3 regions of the Lederbergia ruris genome follow, and region 3 is predicted to be linked to each of the others. Evidence: a T-box and tRNA genes for the amino acid it is inferred to sense, from the RefSeq annotation. Region 3 holds a T-box; the other regions hold tRNA genes.
The links. The T-box of region 3 lies ahead of leuS (leucine--tRNA ligase). A T-box ahead of a tRNA ligase gene usually reads a tRNA of that ligase, here a tRNA-Leu.
Positions count from the first base shown of each region.

Region 1: it has a tRNA-Leu gene. The T-box ahead of leuS (leucine--tRNA ligase) is inferred to sense a tRNA for this amino acid. The anticodon was not compared.
Region 2: it has a tRNA-Leu gene. The T-box ahead of leuS (leucine--tRNA ligase) is inferred to sense a tRNA for this amino acid. The anticodon was not compared.

Region 1 covers NZ_BORB01000048.1:286-4,389, forward strand. Annotated here, with positions in the region: rRNA gene rrf (5S ribosomal RNA) at 229-344, shown strand; tRNA gene KI363_RS19030 (tRNA-Asn) at 352-426, shown strand; tRNA gene KI363_RS19035 (tRNA-Ser) at 432-523, shown strand; tRNA gene KI363_RS19040 (tRNA-Glu) at 538-609, shown strand; tRNA gene KI363_RS19045 (tRNA-Met) at 619-692, shown strand; tRNA gene KI363_RS19050 (tRNA-Asp) at 697-773, shown strand; tRNA gene KI363_RS19055 (tRNA-Phe) at 795-870, shown strand; tRNA gene KI363_RS19060 (tRNA-Tyr) at 886-970, shown strand; tRNA gene KI363_RS19065 (tRNA-Trp) at 975-1,048, shown strand; tRNA gene KI363_RS19070 (tRNA-His) at 1,063-1,138, shown strand; tRNA gene KI363_RS19075 (tRNA-Gln) at 1,148-1,219, shown strand; tRNA gene KI363_RS19080 (tRNA-Gly) at 1,225-1,299, shown strand; tRNA gene KI363_RS19085 (tRNA-Cys) at 1,309-1,382, shown strand; tRNA gene KI363_RS19090 (tRNA-Leu) at 1,391-1,472, shown strand; gene norA (multidrug efflux MFS transporter NorA) at 1,919-3,085, shown strand; gene KI363_RS19100 (MerR family transcriptional regulator) at 3,167-4,006, shown strand.
Region 2 covers NZ_BORB01000047.1:137-4,730, reverse strand. Annotated here, with positions in the region: gene KI363_RS18900 (1,4-dihydroxy-2-naphthoate polyprenyltransferase) at 1-899, shown strand, start outside; gene KI363_RS18895 (TraR/DksA C4-type zinc finger protein) at 1,402-2,148, shown strand; tRNA gene KI363_RS18890 (tRNA-Glu) at 2,203-2,274, opposite strand; tRNA gene KI363_RS18885 (tRNA-Ser) at 2,289-2,379, opposite strand; tRNA gene KI363_RS18880 (tRNA-Asn) at 2,437-2,508, opposite strand; tRNA gene KI363_RS18875 (tRNA-Ile) at 2,513-2,586, opposite strand; tRNA gene KI363_RS18870 (tRNA-Gly) at 2,598-2,671, opposite strand; tRNA gene KI363_RS18865 (tRNA-His) at 2,687-2,762, opposite strand; tRNA gene KI363_RS18860 (tRNA-Phe) at 2,782-2,857, opposite strand; tRNA gene KI363_RS18855 (tRNA-Asp) at 2,961-3,037, opposite strand; tRNA gene KI363_RS18850 (tRNA-Met) at 3,041-3,114, opposite strand; tRNA gene KI363_RS18845 (tRNA-Ser) at 3,135-3,227, opposite strand; tRNA gene KI363_RS18840 (tRNA-Ile) at 3,240-3,316, opposite strand; tRNA gene KI363_RS18835 (tRNA-Met) at 3,326-3,399, opposite strand; tRNA gene KI363_RS18830 (tRNA-Ala) at 3,423-3,498, opposite strand; tRNA gene KI363_RS18825 (tRNA-Pro) at 3,511-3,584, opposite strand; tRNA gene KI363_RS18820 (tRNA-Arg) at 3,662-3,738, opposite strand; tRNA gene KI363_RS18815 (tRNA-Leu) at 3,745-3,830, opposite strand; tRNA gene KI363_RS18810 (tRNA-Gly) at 3,843-3,917, opposite strand; tRNA gene KI363_RS18805 (tRNA-Leu) at 3,947-4,028, opposite strand; tRNA gene KI363_RS18800 (tRNA-Lys) at 4,053-4,128, opposite strand; tRNA gene KI363_RS18795 (tRNA-Thr) at 4,134-4,209, opposite strand; tRNA gene KI363_RS18790 (tRNA-Val) at 4,217-4,292, opposite strand; rRNA gene rrf (5S ribosomal RNA) at 4,297-4,412, opposite strand.
Region 3 covers NZ_BORB01000014.1:12,134-16,727, reverse strand. Annotated here, with positions in the region: gene leuS (leucine--tRNA ligase) at 1-2,060, opposite strand, end outside; T-box leader at 2,133-2,346, opposite strand; gene KI363_RS09730 (MDR family MFS transporter) at 2,434-3,615, opposite strand; gene KI363_RS09725 (ribose-phosphate diphosphokinase) at 3,943-4,594, opposite strand, start outside.

The sequences.
Region 1 (4,104 bases), on a different contig from region 3:
GGAAGAAACGTAGAAGTTTTCTAGTCGCTGGGCACTGGAGCTGGATTCAAATTGTTGTTTCTCGTTTGTCTTCTTCTTTATCTGGTTTTGAGAGAATAATAAAAATTTCTCTTGATTTTTACATAAAAGTAGTTATAATAGGATATGTCGCTTCTTCATAGAATCTTCTGCTAAGATCGCTCACGTCCTGTGAGTACACAGAAATCAGCACATCCTATGAAAGTAAAGTCTGGTGGCAATAGCGAAGAGGTCACACCCGTTCCCATCCCGAACACGGCAGTTAAGCTCTTCAGCGCCGATGGTAATAAGGGGCTTCCCCTTGTGAGAGTAGGACGTTGCCAGGCATATTGTTCCGCAGTAGCTCAGTGGTAGAGCTATCGGCTGTTAACCGATCGGTCGTAGGTTCGAATCCTACCTGCGGAGCCATTATTGGAGAGCTGTCCGAGTGGCCGAAGGAGCACGATTGGAAATCGTGTAGGCGGCTAATGCTGTCTCAAGGGTTCAAATCCCTTGCTCTCCGCCATTCTAAAATATATTGGCCCCTTGGTCAAGCGGTTAAGACACCGCCCTTTCACGGCGGTAACACGGGTTCGAATCCCGTAGGGGTCACTTTTTCGTCGCGGGGTGGAGCAGTCTGGTAGCTCGTCGGGCTCATAACCCGAAGGTCGCAGGTTCAAATCCTGCCCCCGCAATAAAGGTCCGGTAGTTCAGTTGGTTAGAATGCCTGCCTGTCACGCAGGAGGTCGCGGGTTCGAGTCCCGTCCGGACCGCCATTTTTATAAACTTAGTAATAAGGCTCAGTAGCTCAGTCGGTAGAGCAAAGGACTGAAAATCCTTGTGTCGGCGGTTCGATTCCGTCCTGAGCCACCATTTAATAGAATTCATGGTGGGGTAGCGAAGTGGCTAAACGCGGCGGACTGTAAATCCGCTCCCTCCGGGTTCGGCGGTTCGAATCCGTCCCCCACCACCATTTTAGGGGTATAGTTTAATGGTAAAACGAAGGTCTCCAAAACCTTTGATGTGGGTTCGATTCCTACTACCCCTGCCAATTTTTAATTTATGGCGGCTATGGCGAAGTGGTTAACGCATCGGATTGTGGCTCCGACACTCGTGGGTTCGATTCCCACTAGTCGCCCCATTATATTATTGGGCTATAGCCAAGTGGTAAGGCAACGGACTTTGACTCCGTCATTCGTTGGTTCGAATCCAGCTAGCCCAGTTTTTGCGGAAGTAGTTCAGTGGTAGAACATCACCTTGCCAAGGTGGGGGTCGCGGGTTCGAATCCCGTCTTCCGCTCCATAAGGTTCTGGCGGCATAGCCAAGTGGTAAGGCACGGGTCTGCAACACCCTTATCACCGGTTCAAATCCGGTTGCCGCCTCCATGAACTATGCCGGTGTGGCGGAATAGGCAGACGCGCACGACTCAAAATCGTGTTCCTCACGGAGTGCCGGTTCGACCCCGGCCACCGGTATATAGATCGAATGACGACGTTTAAGAGCGTATGTGTGTACAAACACAGCGCTCTTTTTTCGTACAGTGCGCGCCCCTATTTATACGTAGCACAGGTCGGAGGCGCCGTATGCCATACTAGACACGTACAAGCGTGGGGGATGCTTTTGTGCGTAGGAAATTAAAGACTACAGTGTGGCGAACAATAGGGCATAGCTGCCCATCTGCTGAAGAGTCGCTACCTGTAGTGAAGGCGTTAATAAACATTGCACATATTTATTTTACAAGGAAGGATAGGGTTTTTTCGTAGTCATTAAAAAGGAGCATACATAAGGCGTATCATTCATTGAAAAAGACGCAAACTAATTTTTATTCATCAATATTGTAAAATGAGTAAAAATGATTGACTCTCCCCTAAGGGTAGGTATTAAATTATGGTATATATGTTTTTTTAAGGAGTAGAGCAATATGAAGAAACACAACGTTGCATTAATGGTCGTATTAGTAAATATATTCATTGCGTTTTTGGGAATCAGCCTTGTTATTCCAGTCGTTCCCACCATCATGAATGAATTGCATTTATCAGGATCGGTTGTGGGTAATATGGTTGCTGCCTTTGCCTTTATACAACTGCTTGTATCACCAATTGCAGGCCGATGGGTTGATCAATTCGGCCGTAAAAGAATGATTGTAATTGGCTTGATTATCTTTAGTTTTTCCGAATTGCTGTTTGGTATTGGAAAATCAGTCAGCGTTCTTTTTTTGTCACGTATGCTTGGTGGGGTAAGTGCAGCATTCATTATGCCGGCAGTAACAGCTTTTATTGCAGATATTACTACGCTTGACACACGCTCCAAAGCCATGGGCTATATGTCAGCAGCTATATCAACAGGATTTATTATTGGTCCGGGTATCGGGGGTTTCTTAGCAGAAATTCATTCTCGATTGCCATTTTTTGTTGCGGCAGGCGTTGCTTTGGCTGCAGCCATTTTGTCGGTTATACTGCTTCATGAACCGGAAAGAAACCCTGAACACGAAGAAAATAAAGTGGGGCAAAAAACAGGTTGGAGACGCATTTTTGCACCGATGTATTTTATTTCATTTATCATTATATTAATATTCTCGTTCGGTTTATCTTCCTTCGAATCGTTATTTTCATTATTTGTCGATCATAAATTTGGGTTTACCCCGAAGGATATTGCCATTGCGATAACAGGCGGAGCTATTATCGGGGCCTTTTTTCAAGTCGTGCTATTTGATCCCTTAACAAAATGGCTAGGTGAAATTCGCTTAATCCGATATAGCCTTATGCTATCAACCGTCCTCGTTTTTTTATTAACGGTTGTTCAGCAATATTTTTCTGTTTTACTTGTTACCATTACTGTATTTATTGGATTTGATTTAATGCGCCCAGCTGTAACAACATATCTAACAAGAATTGCCGGTAAGGAACAAGGCTTTGTTGCTGGCATGAATTCAATGTTTACAAGTGTCGGAAATGTGATTGGCCCTGTAATCGGTGGGTTATTGTTCGATATCAAGCTTAATTATCCGTTTTATTTCGCAACTATTATTTTAGCAATCGGAATTGGGCTTACACTTGCATGGAAAGAACCGCAACATCAAGAGGCTTAAACAATGCAAAACCGTATTCTTTGTCTATTGCAAGGAATACGGTTTTTGTTAAACTAAATTGTTAAAGGATGTGATGAACACATGGTGGACAGGCTCTATTCCATTGGCGAAGTCTCCAAGTTAATGAACATCTCCATAAAAGCACTTCGGCATTACGATAAAATTGACTTGTTTAAACCTACTTATATTGATCCAAATACGAACTATCGCTATTATGATGACTCGCAGTTATACCTGTTGGACTTAATCAAATCCTTCAAATATATTGGCATTCCTTTAAAAGAAATGAAAAAGGTGCAGGAATTAAAGGCAGATGATTTGCTGGTATTTTTAACGGAACAAGAAAAGTTTGTCAAGCAAAAAATTGATAATTTATTGCAAATTGAACAAACGATTGCAAGCGCGAAAAAGGGGTTACAACGTATAAAGGAATACCCAGCTTTAGAGGAAGTATTTTTTTCAGATGAAGAGGAAACCCAAATTATTCAGACAAAAGCCGATGGAATTAATCCGACCAATATTTTAACTGCATCTTTTCAGAAACTTAAGCGAATGACAGCGTCGACAGAAGGTTTTCGCTACAATGACTATGGCGCCATTTTCGCCTATCGGCCTTATACCGATATTGAGGAAGTTTCCTATAAATATTTATATACACCAGTCCTAACAAAAAAGGATACCTTGGAGTTGTCACAAGATACTGAGATCGCGACCATACCCCAAGGGAAATACTTGTGCATTGCGTTCAATAGTTTAACGGAACAGGATTATTTTACAAATTTAAAAAGGCTTCTTGATTATGCAGAAGCCCATCAATTAACGGTAATCAGTGATATATTTGAGTCATTGGTAAACTTGCACTACTCCTCAAACCGGGAAAAAGGGGTTTTACTGGAGATGAGAATGCGGGTTGCGGAATAGGTAATTTTAGCTACTGCGATATTTCGGCAAGTGTTTCGGTCATCTAACACGAACAGCCCAATATGCATTATTAGGAACATGCTACAATTCTTGCGGAA
Region 2 (4,594 bases), on a different contig from region 3:
TACAAGCAGATAAAGGCTGGAGAATCTGGTGGCAGCTTGCACGCCCCCATACCCTTACAGCCGCATTTGTTCCAGTCTTTCTTGGGACTGCTTTAGCCGCCAATGATGATGCGATCCATATCCCCTTATTTCTAGCGATGATGATCGCAAGTCTGTTAATCCAAGCGGCTACCAATATGTTTAATGAGTATTTTGATTTTGCCAGAGGATTGGATCATGAGGAATCGGTTGGGATTGGAGGAGCGATTGTCCGCAATGGTGTGAAGCCTAAGACTGTCTTAAAATTAGCTTTTATCCTTTTTGGCATTGCCCTTCTATTAGGTATCTATATTTCGTTAAGCACAAGTTTATGGATTGCTGTGATCGGTTTTGTCTGCATGCTCGTCGGATATTTTTACACTGGCGGCCCACGCCCGATTGCCTACACACCTTTTGGGGAGTTCATGTCAGGCTTTTTTATGGGATTTGTCATTATTCAAATTGCTTATTTCATCCAAACCGGAGCTATTTCCCAGCAAAGCGTATTTATTTCCATACCGATTTCGGTACTTATTGGAAGTATTATGCTTTCTAATAATATTCGCGACTTAGATGGTGATAAAGAAAGCGGCCGAAAAACGATCGCGATTCTCATTGGTAGAAAAAATGCGATTATATTACTAGCGGCAATGTTTGCTTTTTCCTATGTATGGATAATCTTTATGACCCTATTTACGGAAGCACCCTATTGGTTATTCATTACCTTTTTAAGCATTCCCAAAGCTATCCAAGCTGTAAAAGGTTTTATTGGCAAAACGGAACCGTTCGAAATGATGCCTGCCATGGTCGCGACCGCGAAAACCAACACGATCTATGGACTTTTAATGTCCGTGGGAATCATTATAAGTTATTTTATCTAAATCGTCCTCCTTATACAGGAGGGCTTTTTTATGTTTATTAGCTTCTGTTTAAAGGAAAATATAAGTAATCAAAAAATTAGTGTTCAAAAAGGAGGATAAAAAGGACCAAGTCGGCTAAAGGCGCTGACGTCCTGTCAGCAACGCCGACACTAGTACGTCCTGTACGTCCTGTACGTCCTGTACGTCGAAAGTTCGAGGCGGCGAAGCCTTCGAGCAGCAGACTTGTACAGGATGTACTGACTTCCGTGTTGCCCACAGGACGTGGGCGGTTTTAACGGAAGACCCTTATCATCTGATACATGAGCACAAGGAAAGCTTCCCCGAATCCGCATCGCACGCCGGAAAAGTGGTTTTCTTTTCCAAGCAGCGGAGAAGCAAGCCAACGAAGAAATTCGCAGTGTCATTTTTACCGGACTTTTTGAACATCCTCATAAAGAGATCCTGATTAGCATTTCAAAAAGTGTTTATACTACATTTGAAGACTTGAAAGGGATGTGCCGCGATGATTACGAAAGAGCAGATGTCAAATTTAAAACAAGAGCTTTTGCAACAGAAGAAACAACTGGAAGTCACAGATGATGAAGATAGTTTCCGTAACCGAAGTGCTCACGAAAATATTGGTGAACTATCTCTATACGATAATCACCCTGCTGACGCGGGAACAGGTTTCTATGAAAGAGAAAAAGACATGGCTTTGTCTGTACATGCTCAAGATGAGCTAGGAAAGGTTCAGCATGCCCTAGAAGCAATGGAAAAAGGAACTTATGGTCAATGTGAAGTCTGTGGGAAAGAGATCCCTTATGAGCGTCTAGAAGCTCTTCCTTCCACTACCTATTGTATTGATCATTCACCAGAGCAAAAAGTACCTGGGGACCGCCCCGTTGAAGAAGATGTCTTAGAGCCGGCCCATGACAACTCTTTTTCTTATCGGTTGAGAAGCCCTGTCAAAGATTATGAAGATAGCTTTGAGGAAGTAGCCAAATTTGGAACTTCGGAAACACCATCCGATTTTGTTGGGGATTACGATGATTATAACGAGCTTTATCAGGATGAAAGTAAGGATGGGACTCAGGAAGAGTATGAGACCTTTAGTGTGACTGATATTAGTGGTGACCATAGAAGTACCTTGCAGACAGATGAGAAAGAAGAGTATGAAGAAAAATTAGATGATACGGGAATGGAGTCGCCATTGGGAGATATCCCTTATAAGGAAAAAGATAGTTATATTGATGATGATCATTCAGAATGAGGAACTCGACAAAAAAGGTAACAGCTTCTTTTGAAGTTGTTACCTTTTTTTAGATGACCCCTACGGGATTCGAACCCGTGTTACCGCCGTGAAAGGGCGGTGTCTTAACCGCTTGACCAAGGGGCCTTGCAAATATGTAATGGCGGAGAAGGAGGGATTTGAACCCTCGCGCCGCTTACGCGACCTATGCCCTTAGCAGGGGCACCTCTTCAGCCTCTTGAGTACTTCCCCGTAAAAAATTCATTAAAGCTAAAACAACTTTTCATTAACCGGAGAAAATAGTTACAACTCCGCAGGTAGGATTCGAACCTACGACCGATCGGTTAACAGCCGATAGCTCTACCACTGAGCTACTGCGGAATGATGGGCCTAAGTGGACTCGAACCACCGACCTCACGCTTATCAGGCGTGCGCTCTAACCAGCTGAGCTATAGGCCCATAGTAGAAAATGGAGCGGGTGATGGGAATCGAACCCACGACAACAGCTTGGAAGGCTGTAGTTTTACCACTAAACTACACCCGCAAAGTAATATTATTTTGGGGCGACTAGTGGGAATCGAACCCACGAGTGTCGGAGCCACAATCCGATGCGTTAACCACTTCGCCATAGCCGCCATACCGCATCGATTCAAATGGTGGCTCAGGACGGAATCGAACCGCCGACACAAGGATTTTCAGTCCTTTGCTCTACCGACTGAGCTACTGAGCCGTAAGTTATGGTTTACGCTAAGCTTCGAATCTCTTCGTCCGCTTCCCCGACCTTCTCGCTTATCCTAAACCTTTCATTTAACAATAAGTTTATGTAATACAAATGGCGGTCCGGACGGGACTCGAACCCGCGACCTCCTGCGTGACAGGCAGGCATTCTAACCAGCTGAACTACCGGACCAAATTGCGGGGGCAGGATTTGAACCTGCGACCTTCGGGTTATGAGCCCGACGAGCTACCAGACTGCTCCACCCCGCGATGATTTTAAAGGTTTTATATGGCGGAGGAAGAGGGATTCGAACCCCCGCGCGGTATGACCCGCCTGTCGGTTTTCAAGACCGATCCCTTCAGCCAGACTTGGGTATTCCTCCAATATAAAATCATGGTGGACCTTGTAGGACTCGAACCTACGACCGGACGGTTATGAGCCGTCTGCTCTAACCAGCTGAGCTAAAGGTCCCTTTGTTAATAGCGGCGGAGGGGATCGAACCCCCGACCTCACGGGTATGAACCGTACGCTCTAGCCAGCTGAGCTACACCGCCACATTGATTCATTCACATTAAAATGGTGGAGCCTAGCGGGATCGAACCGCTGACCTCCTGCGTGCAAAGCAGGCGCTCTCCCAGCTGAGCTAAGGCCCCATGAAAGAATAATCGGGAAGACAGGATTCGAACCTGCGACCCCTTGGTCCCAAACCAAGTGCTCTACCAAGCTGAGCTACTTCCCGTTTAATGTGAGAAATAGAATGTTGGATGTTATAAATTTGGCAAACCATTATTATTCCAAATTCTACTTTTTTAGAATTGGCGCGCCCGAGAGGAGTCGAACCCCTAACCTTTTGATCCGTAGTCAAACGCTCTATCCAATTGAGCTACGGGCGCTAAAAATGCCGAGGACCGGAATCGAACCGGTACGGTAGTCACCTACCGCAGGATTTTAAGTCCTGTGCGTCTGCCAGTTCCGCCACCCCGGCATAATCATAATCTGGAGCGGAAGACGGGATTCGAACCCGCGACCCCCACCTTGGCAAGGTGATGTTCTACCACTGAACTACTTCCGCATATTTGGATGATTATGAATAGATATAAGTGCGGGTGAAGGGAGTCGAACCCCCACGCCTTGCGGCACTAGATCCTAAGTCTAGCGTGTCTGCCAATTCCACCACACCCGCTCGATGAATTGGGATAATAATCAATGGTGAGCCATGCAGGATTCGAACCTGCGACCCTCTGATTAAAAGTCAGATGCTCTACCAACTGAGCTAATGGCTCGTCCATGGTGCCGGCCAGAGGACTTGAACCCCCAACCTACTGATTACAAGTCAGTTGCTCTACCAATTGAGCTAGGCCGGCAATATAATGGTGGAGGATGACGGGTTCGAACCGCCGACCCTCTGCTTGTAAGGCAGATGCTCTCCCAGCTGAGCTAATCCTCCATTTGCCTGGCAACGTCCTACTCTCACAAGGGGAAGCCCCTTATTACCATCGGCGCTGAAGAGCTTAACTACCGTGTTCGGGATGGGAACGGGTGTGACCTCTTCGCTATTGCCACCAGACCTCACTTGCACAAAATGTACTGATCTCTGCGTTGCTCACAAGATGCGAGCGATCTAAGCAATAGATCCTTTTTTAACAATCGACATTATATATTATAATGTTTTTTTATGTAAAAAGCAAGAGATTTTTTAAATTTTATTCTCTCAAAACCAGATAAAGAAGAAGACAAACGAGAAACATT
Region 3 (4,594 bases):
CCTTCGTTGATGAAGACCATTAATTGAGAAATTCCGGTATTAAAATGTAACTGCTCATAATCGCTTGTGACTTTTTTAACAGTTTGATGGTAGACTTTTTCAAGGTCGCCACCGGTTGTATCTTGGATCTTACCAGAAAGTGTGCCATCATCTTGGATGAATAACCGCCAGACACGATCTAGGAAGCGGCGTGAACCATCAAGACCTGTCGTCGACCAGGAAATCGAGGCATCCAATGGTCCCATAAACATCTCATATAAGCGTAATGTGTCTGCCCCATGGCTTTCAATCACTTCATCAGGATTGACGACATTACCTTTAGATTTACTCATTTTCTCATGATTTTCTCCAAGAATCATACCTTGGTTAAATAATTTTTGGAACGGTTCTTTTGTCGGCACAACGCCTAGGTCATATAAAAATTTATGCCAGAAACGGGCGTACAATAAATGAAGGACGGCATGTTCCGCGCCACCGATATAAATATCAACGGGAAGCCATTTTTTCAATAGTTCTGGGTCAGCTAGGAATTCATCGTTGTTAGGATCAATATAACGAAGATAATACCAGCAGCTGCCTGCCCATTGTGGCATTGTGTTTGTTTCTCTTCGACCCTTTTTACCTGTTTCAGGATCGACGACATGAAGCCAGTCAGAAATATTGGCTAACGGAGATTCGCCTGTTCCCGATGGTTTAATTTCATCAGTCTTCGGCAAAATCAGCGGTAATTCTTCCTCGGGAACCCCTGTCATCGTACCATCTTCCCAATGAATAATCGGAATTGGTTCTCCCCAGTAACGTTGACGGCTAAAGAGCCAATCACGTAAACGGTAGGTGATCTTCTTGGTTCCAATGCCTTTTTCTTCAAGCCAAGCGATCATTTTGGAAATGGCTTCATCTTTTCCAAGTCCATCAAGGAAATCGGAATTCACATGAGGTCCATCCCCTGTATAGGCTTCTTTGGCAATGTCTCCACCTGACACGACTTCGATAATCTCCAAACCAAATGTCTTCGCAAATTCATAGTCACGTTCATCATGGGCTGGCACAGCCATAATCGCACCTGTTCCGTAAGACATTAAGACGTAATCGGCAATCCAGATTGGGATCTGCTTACCATTCACAGGGTTAATCGCATACGCCCCAGTAAACACACCGGTTTTTTCCTTCGCCAAATCCGTTCTTTCTAAATCACTTTTGGCTTTGATTTTTTGGATATAAGCTTCTACTTGTTCCTTTTGCGCCGCAGTTGTAATTTTTTCGACAAATGGATGTTCAGGCGCTAACACGGCATAGGTTGCGCCAAACAGTGTGTCTGGACGCGTCGTGAACACGGTAAACGTTTCATCGAAGTCAGCGATCGAAAAGGTCACTTCCGCTCCTTCTGAACGTCCGATCCAGTTACGCTGCATATCTTTAATGCTTTCTGGCCAATCTAGCTCTTCTAGATCCTCAAGTAAGCGATCGGCATATTCGGTAATTTTCAAAATCCATTGCTTCATAGGACGGCGTTCAACCGGATGTCCGCCACGTTCACTCTTGCCATCAATCACTTCTTCATTCGCTAAAACTGTCCCAAGCGCTGGGCACCAGTTCACAGGAATTTCATCGACATAGGCAAGGCCTTTTTCAAACAGCTTGAGGAAAATCCATTGTGTCCATTTATAATAATGCGGATCGGTTGTATTAATTTCCCTGTCCCAATCATAGGAAAAACCAAGTTCTTGGATTTGTCGTTTGAAGGTTTCAATGTTCTTTTTCGTGAATTCTGCTGGATCATTTCCTGTATCAAGGGCATATTGTTCCGCTGGAAGTCCAAAGGCATCCCAGCCCATTGGATGCAAAACATTATAGCCTTGCATTCTCTTCATTCTTGATAAAATATCGGTTGCTGTGTATCCTTCCGGGTGGCCAACATGAAGGCCGGCACCGGATGGATAAGGGAACATATCCAATGCATAAAACTTCTCACCTTCACCGTTTGCATCGGTTTTAAACGTTTGATTGCTTTCCCAATATGTTTGCCACTTTTTTTCTAATTCTTGATGGTTAAAACTCATCTTTCTTCCTCCGTTCATTTTGTAAAACGCGATCAAAGATAAATAGAAAAAGCCTCCCATCCCAAAGAAACCTCTTGGGACGAGAGACTACTTACTCCCGCGGTACCACCCACATTAATGCTTGTTGCATTCACTCATATATCCTTAACGCGGAAAACGGCATAAACTACTTCTTTCGCTTATACAACTAAAAGGCGAGTTCATGATTCATCCTGATTGACTTCCACCAACCGTCAACTCTCTGCACAGTTTGATATCATTACTATTCCTTTATTCACGTTTCAACTATTTTACATCAGATATTTCCAATTGTAATCAAAAATATACATAATAGCAAGAGGGTTTGTATAAAATTACACGTTGTTTACATTCGTCAGGCCGCCATAGAAGAGTTCTTTTTTATAGGTCGATCATAGAAATAAGATAATACAAACGAAACAAGCAATAAGAATATCAATATGATAAATAACACGGACATGCCCCATAAATCGACGAGCATTCCTCCAAGAACAGGGCCAACCATACGGCCCGCTGTTGCCGTGCTATTGACAATCCCTTGGTAAAAGCCTTCTCTTCCTTTTGGGGCTAATTGATTGGCAACGGTTGGGACAACCGGCCATACTAACATTTCTCCTACACTAAGGATGGTCATCGCCGCTAAAAATCCTCTAAAGCCATCGGCAAAACCGGCAACCCCATAGGAAACCATAAAAATGGAAAATCCGACGAGCATTTGTCCCTTTAAGTTTTGGCTACCAAATTTTCGTAATACTTTTTGTAAAACAGGCTGTCCTAATACAATAATGGCTCCATTCACAGTCCAGAGCAGACTGTATTGATTAAGGGACATATTTAATTCCTGTGTATAGGAAGAAATCGTCGCTTGCCATTGTACATAGCAAATCCAGCCTAAAAAGTAAGCTACACAGATAATCGCCAACGCATAAAATTTACTTTTATCGCGAATGGTCCTTCTTTCTTGTAGTACATTGGATTGACCAAGCTGTCCCTCCGCCATATTTTTATAGCTAAATAAGGCGATCAATAAGAAGACGACATACATAGATAGATTGGCAAGGAAGATGTAGTCGAATGAGAAATTGGCGACCACCCCTCCTAAAGCAGAACCAATCGCGACTCCAGCATTTTGTGCGACATAAACAGCATTAAAGGCTCGTCTGCCGCCCTCTTTCCAAACCGAACCAGCCATCGCAAACATGGAAGGAAAGATGATCCCTCCCCCCAGTCCTAAAATGGTGAGGAAAATCACATAATGGGGCCATCCATGCCAAAACGTCATGCCCACTAAGGATAAAATCGAGATCAAGATCCCTAATAGAATCGACTTATAACCGCCGATTTTATCAAAAAAAATCCCTCCTACTAGATTTCCAATCACACTAGCAGCAGAGTTTAACATCAATACTAAACCGGCAATAAATAAAGATTTCCCTAAATAATCATGAATATAGATCGCATTCAGTGGCCATAAAAACGAATTCCCTGTCACACTGACTAGCATCCCGATAACTAATAACCACACTGCCCTTGGCATTTCTTTGCATCTCCTCTCCTATTCTGTGCGTTAACCTCTTCTTTGAAGACAGTGAGGACAAAGCTTTAAAAACTTTATATAAAAGGAAATACCCATTTCCATTGCGACTTAAATCCCTCAGGAGAAGTTTCTCCGCCTTGTGCCTTAGCCATTCTAGTCTATTTGAATAGGAGAAGCAAGATGGATGGAAATATCCAGAACAATCTTGATTTTGCGATAAGAGTCAGACAGATATTTAAGTAGGGGCCATTCCGGCTAAACCGATTAGCCACAATAAAAAAGACCTTGTGGATACAAAGTCGATTTTGGCTTGGAATAGGCTATATTTTATCTACGCGGAACTGTATCAAACAGAGAACTGATTGATTCCCGGTTATGGATTCTTACAACGGCTTCTGCAAATAAGGGTGCCACGGAAATCGTTTTTATTTTCTTGGAGAGGGTGGCTTCGTTCTCAACTGAATCTGTGCCGATTACCAATTCGATTGGGCTGTTTTCTATTTTTTCTACCGCTGCCTCAGTAAGCATGAGGTGGGATAATGCAGCGTAAATTTTATTGGCTCCTCTTTCTTTTAGCCCCTTTGCTAAATCGACTAATGTGCCTCCTGAAATACTAAAATCATCAACAATCAGTGCGTTTTTCCCCTGTACATCACCAATAATCTCTAGAACCTTAGCATTTTCATCATGAGATTTCCTCATTTTATCGCCAATCGCCACAGGGACTTGTAATGAGGTAGCAAAATTTCTTGCCTCCTTCGCAAATCCGACATCAGGCGAAACGACCACTAGCTCTTCTATTCTCATGTTTTGGATATAATCACTAAGGATGGGAAGGGCAAATAAATGATCCACAGGTTTTTTGAAAAAACCTTGAATCTGTGAGCTATGTAAATCCATCGTTAAAATTCGATCCGCTCCGGCCAACTCAATACATTCGGCATAAGCTCTCGCTCTGATCGAAACTCGAGGCTCATCT